2 linked regions of the Ruegeria pomeroyi DSS-3 genome follow. The protein of the gene in region 2 interacts with the protein of the main gene of each other region in a pairwise test. Links are inferred from orthologs where the notes say so. Each region holds a gene or a part of one and is shown on either strand. Other genes may lie near its edges.

The links. The genes of interacting proteins can lie anywhere in the genome.
Region 1: the proteins of SPO_RS20925 (region 2) and lepA interact in binary tests that used the Escherichia coli proteins (3 or more experiments, as listed by UniProt). The link is inferred for Ruegeria pomeroyi DSS-3 from one-to-one orthologs.

What each region holds. Positions count from the first base shown.
Region 1 is NC_003911.12:1,035,635-1,038,557, reverse strand. It holds lepA (translation elongation factor 4), read right to left. Parts: upstream 2,401-2,923; coding sequence 601-2,400; downstream 1-600. Other genes in the region: SPO_RS23065 (hypothetical protein), read left to right, coding at 2,507-2,923. UniProt on the Escherichia coli protein: Required for accurate and efficient protein synthesis under certain stress conditions. May act as a fidelity factor of the translation reaction, by catalyzing a one-codon backward translocation of tRNAs on improperly translocated ribosomes.
Region 2 is NC_006569.1:238,913-241,757, reverse strand. It holds SPO_RS20925 (zinc transporter ZntB), read right to left. Parts: upstream 1,985-2,845; coding sequence 1,016-1,984; downstream 1-1,015. Other genes in the region: SPO_RS20915 (cbb3-type cytochrome c oxidase subunit I), read left to right, coding at 2,678-2,845; SPO_RS20920 (c-type cytochrome), read left to right, coding at 2,210-2,662; SPO_RS20930 (NnrS family protein), read left to right, coding at 1-1,005. UniProt on the Escherichia coli protein: Zinc transporter. Acts as a Zn(2+):proton symporter, which likely mediates zinc ion uptake. Purified ZntB reconstituted in liposomes also binds and transports Cd(2+), Ni(2+) and Co(2+).

The sequences.
Region 1 (2,923 bases), on a different replicon or contig from region 2:
TCTTATTCCCTTTTGGTGTACCAAAGGCTGTTCCGAACGGATACATTCCTTTGGGCCTTTCTCTGTTGAACCTATGCGCAATAATGATCGGATTATTGGTGTTTGAGAAAATTACCCACCGTTTTCATATTGGAGGTCATCTTGGTGCGCGTAGGAGCTTGCTTACGCAAGTAAGCATCGCTGCCGTGCTAACAGCTTTGTTCCTAGGTGTTATTGGTGTAATGACTGTGAATTTAATAGTTGAATTAAACGCCTAAGGATTACTACTTGGCGGCATTAATAGAAGTGGTTCGGAAGGTCTAAACTGCAAGCTTGGTGTGGGCATTTTGCCCGCCGCACGAACGCATCACCCATGGTGGGCAGGACTGCCCACCCTACGGGACTGTCCCGCAAGAGGGGCAGCCTTAGCTGTCCCGACTCACTCAACTCTCGGGCGTGCGGGCACGCGCCAGGCTGCGCCTACCGCTTTCGCCCACCGTCACTCAAAATGAGCAAGCGTAGGGTGGGCATTTTGCCCACCGCACAGGCGCATCAAGCGTGGCGGGCAGGACTGCCCACCCTACGGGCGTGAGGCCGCGACCGGTGTGAAGAGGGACAGCCTCAGCTGTCCATTTTGAGGGCTGAAATGAACGCCTCCTGCGGGATATCCACTTTCCCGAACTGGCGCATCTTCTTCTTGCCCGCCTTCTGCTTGTCCAGCAGCTTGCGTTTCCGGGTCGCATCGCCGCCATAACATTTCGCCGTCACGTCCTTGCGCAGCGCCGAGAGGGTCTCGCGCGCGATGACCTTGCCGCCGATGGCCGCCTGGATCGGGATCTTGAACATGTGGCGGGGGATCAGGTCCTTGAGCTTTTCGCACATGGCCCGCCCGCGCGCCTCGGCCCGGTCGCGGTGGACCATGGTCGACAGCGCGTCCACCGGCTCGTCATTCACCAGGATCGACATTTTCACCAGGCTGTCCTCGCGATAGCCGGTCAGCTGGTAGTCGAAGCTGGCATAGCCCTTGGTCACCGATTTCAGCCGGTCGTAGAAGTCGAACACAACCTCGTTCAGCGGCAGGTCATAGACCACCATGGCGCGCGAGCCGGCATAGCTCAGATCCTGCTGGATGCCGCGCCGGTCCTGGCAGAGTTTCAGCACATCGCCCAGGTATTCGTCGGGCACCAGGATGGTGGCCTTGATCCGCGGCTCCTCGATATGGTCGACCTTGGACAGGTCGGGCATGTCGGCGGGGTTGTGCAGCTCGCGCATCTCGCCGTCTTTCATGAAGACGTGATAGACCACGCTGGGCGCGGTGGTGATCAGCTCGATATCGTATTCGCGTTCCAGCCGGTCGCGGATGACCTCGAGATGCAAAAGGCCAAGGAAGCCGCAGCGGAAGCCAAAGCCAAGCGCGGCCGAGGTTTCCATTTCGTAAGAGAAGGAGGCGTCGTTCAGCGCCAGTTTCTCGATGGCGTCGCGCAGATCCTCGAACTCGGCCGAGTCCACCGGGAAGAGGCCGCAGAACACCACCGGCTGGGCGGGCTTGAAGCCCGGCAGCGCGACCTCGGTGCCGTTGCGGTCATTGGTGATGGTGTCGCCGACGCGGGTGTCGCGCACCTGCTTGATGGATGCGGTGAGAAAGCCGATCTCGCCCGGGCCGAGGCTGTCGATCATCTGCATGGCGGGGCGGAACACGCCGATGCGGTCGACGTGGTGCAGGGTGCCGTTCGACATGAACTTGACCCGCATGCCCTTTTTCAGCACGCCGTCCATGATGCGCACCAGCACGATAACGCCCAGATAGCTGTCATACCAGCTGTCGACCAGCATCGCCTTGAGCGGCGCGTCACGGGTGCCCTTGGGCGCGGGCAGGTGCTTGACGATGGCCTCAAGCGTTTCGTGGATGCCGACGCCGGTCTTGGCACTGACCCGGATCGCGCCGGAGGCGTCGATGCCGATCACATCCTCGATCTGTTCGGCCACCCGGTCGCATTCACTGGCGGGCAGGTCGATCTTGTTGAGGATCGGCACGATCTCGTGGTCGGCGTCGATGGCCTGATAGACATTGGCCAGCGTCTGCGCCTCGACCCCCTGGGTGCTGTCCACCACCAGAAGCGAGCCCTCGACCGCGCGCATCGAACGGCTGACCTCATAGGCAAAGTCGACATGGCCCGGCGTGTCGATCAGGTTCAGCACATAGGCCTGACCATCGTCGGCGGTATAGTCGATGCGGACGGTGTTGGCCTTGATGGTGATGCCCCGCTCGCGCTCGATATCCATCGCGTCGAGCAGCTGCTCCTTCATGTCACGATCCTGCACCGTCCCGGTCTCCTGGATGAGCCGGTCGGCAAGGGTGGATTTGCCATGGTCGATATGGGCGACGATGGAGAAATTGCGGATATGGGCGAGGTCTGTCATGGATTGGGCATATGATGAGGATTTGAGCCTTGGTCAATAGGCTCGTGAGCCCTTGCGCACAAGGGCGCCCCCCGGCAAGCTGACGCGGGACAGGGTCAGGGGTGATATGGGTGACGTAAACAACGAAGAAGAGCTGGAGGAATTCCTGCGCGCCCTGCCCCATCGGGCACGGGTCGGCTTTGCCGCGCGGGCCGCGCTGCGCGTGGCGCCCTATACCTTTCGCTACCGTGATCACGTTGACGAGAATTTCGATGGCAGTGTCTTCCTTTTGGCTTGCCTGCGGGCCAATCTTGTGTCGGGGGTCGCGGGCACATGGCCGACCCACGACACAAGGGAAATCGTCTCCGCCGCCCGCTCCGCCGCCTCCGCCGCCCGCTCCGCCCTCTCCGCCGCCCGCTCCGCCCTCTCCGCCGCCCACCCCGCCGACTCCGCCGCCCTCTCCGCCCGCTCCGCCCGCTCCGCCCTCTCCGCCGCCCTCTCCGCCGACTCCGCCGACTCCGCCGCCCTCTCCGCCCGCTCCGCC
Region 2 (2,845 bases):
TATGCCACCGCCGCGCTTGGCGGGTTCTTTCTGACCGCGGTGCCCAGCTGGACGGGCGCGCCCGGCGCGCGTCAGGGTTTCATCGCGCTGGCGGCGGGGATGTGGCTGGCCGGGCGGTTGGCGGTCTGGTACGCGGGCGTGTTGCCGCCGGTCTGGGTAGCGGTGCTGGATCTGGCCTTTCTGCCGGTGCTGTCGCTCAAGATCGTGACCCAGCTGCTGAAACGGCCCAAGCCGCAGAACCTGATGTTTCTTCTGTTCCTGGCCTATCTCTGGGCCGCCGACCTGTGGCTGCATCTGGACTGGATCGGCACGGGCTATGGCGACACCGAAACCGGGCTGCGCGCCGGTCTGGCGGTGCTGTGTGCGCTGATCTCGGTGCTGGGCGGGCGGATCACCCCGGCCTTTACCCGCAACGCGATGAAACGCGCAGGCGTGGCCGAAACGCTTTGGCCGGTCAGCCGGGCACCGCTTGAACGAGCGGCGGTGGTGCTGGCCCTGCTGCTGCCGGGAATGGTGCTTGGGGGCGCGCCTGCCGGGCTGAGTGGTGCGGTTGCGCTGGCCTTTGGCGCGGTGCAGGCGCTGCGGCTGATGCGCTGGGGCGGGCTCTGGTGCCTGTCGCAGCCGATTCTGTGGGCCCTGCATCTGGCGCTGGCGATGCTGGCGGCGGGCATGATCCTGTGGGGGTTGGCCGGGCTGGGACTTGGCAGTGAACTGGCGGCGCTGCATCTGCTGGGCATCGGCTGTGTGGGCGGCATGACGCTGGCGGTGATGAGCCGTGCGGCACTTGGTCATTCCGGACGCCCGTTGGTGGCGCCGGGGCCGATGGTGCTGGGCTATGGGCTGATGGCGGCGGCGGCGTTGACGCGATGGGCGGGCTCCGGCTTCGAAGCGCTTTACCTTCCGGCGATGCTGCTCGCCGCGGCGCTGTGGACGGCCGCCTTTGCCACCTATCTGGCCGCCATGTGGCCGGCGCTGATCGGTCCGCGCGCGGGCGCCGCCGGATAGGGCGGGCGGCTCACAGCCATTTCAACAGCCGGAACAGCAGCACGATGGCCAGACCCAGCAGGGCCGAGGCACCAGCCAGCAGCCAGAAGGCCAGCGGCGTGCCGGTGCCCGGCATTCCGGCTATATTGACCCCGAACAGGCCGGTCAGAAACCCCAGCGGCAGGAACACGGCGGCCACCACCGACAGAACGAAACTGTTGCGGCCGAGCAGGCGCACCTGTTCCGAGGCGATCTGATCCTGCACCGCGGCCAGCCGGTCGCGGGTGGCGTCCAGCTCTTCGATGGTGCGCCGGGTGCGGTCGACCGCCTCGCGCAGCAGCACCAGACCGGCGGAATCGAACAGCCCGGCCTCGTTGCGCAAGAGCGCATCCAGCGCCTCGCGCTGCGGATGCAGGTAGCGGCGCAGCTTGATCACCGTCAGGCGCAGGGCGCTGAGCCGGTCATGCATGTCGCCGGCGCCTTGCAGCGCCTCTTCCTCGATCCCGTCGGTGCGGTCGTCCAATTCCAGAGAGACGGTTTCGATCCGGTGCGACAGGCCATGCAGCAGCTCGGATAGGAACAGGGCAACGCTGCCCGGGCCGCGCCCGCTGTCGGATTGCTGGCGCAGCTCGTCGGTGGCCCGAATACGGCGGATGCGCGCGGTGACGACTAGCGCGGGCGTCACCCAGAGCCGCAGCGAGACCATGTCCTCGCGCGCCGAGCCGGGGTTCAGGTTGACGCCGCGCAGGTTGAGCAGGATGCCATCGGCCAACGGATCGCAGCGGGGGCGGGTCTCGGCCTGGGCCAGGGCGCTGGCGGCGACCGGCGGGATATGCGCGTGCAACCAATCGGCGCTGGCGGGGTCGGAAAGATCGAGATGCAACCATCGAAACCCGGCGCCCGAGGCGGGCGCGGCGGCGGGCCAGTCTTCGGCGACGGGGATGGCGCGACCGTCCTCGAAATCGAAGATGCAGATGGGTGTCAGGCTGTGAGCGCGCATGATGACCGGCCCCATTTTACCCCGAGAGTGACCTGCGCCTACCTCGCTGTCCAGCGCAAATCCGGGCGGCTCTTCCGCCCTTGCGGGCGTCCTCGCCGAGCATCGCGAAGAGGCCCGCAAGGGCCGATGAGCGGTATTCGGCGCCAGTCTTGACTTTGGTTAAGGCATCTTTCGCCCCGCCCGCCATTGTCGCCCCATCAGAAACGCGGCGCAAAGGAGAGCGCGATGCGCGAAGTCATGACCAAAAGCATGGCCCGCAACATATTCTATGGCGGGTCCCTCTTCTTCATCCTCATCTTCCTGGCCCTGTCGGCCCATTCCCACATGTATATCAGGTCGACCTCGACCAATGCCGAAACGCTGACCGCCAGTGTCGCAGACGGCAAACATGTCTGGGAGAAACACGCCTGCATCAACTGCCATTCGATCCTTGGCGAGGGCGCCTATTTCGCCCCCGAACTGGGCAATGTGATGACGCGTTGGGGGGTGCAGGACGATCCCGATGCCGCCTTTGAGATGCTCAAGGGCTGGATGGAGGCACAACCCACCGGCATCGAAGGCCGCCGCCAGATGCCGCGCTTCGACCTCAGCGATACGGAAATGCGGAACCTGTCCGATTTCCTGCTGTGGACGAACACGATCGACACCCAGGGCTGGCCCCCCAACGACGCCGGCTGAGAAGGGAGCACAGACATGAAATACGAATCCCAGAAAATCGCCCTCGTCTACTTTGCCGTAGCGATGGGCCTGTTTGCGATCCAGGTGCTGGGCGGTCTGCTCGCCGGCTGGATCTATGTGGCCCCCAACACGCTGAGCGAGCTGTTGCCGTTCAACATCGTGCGGATGCTACACACCAACTCG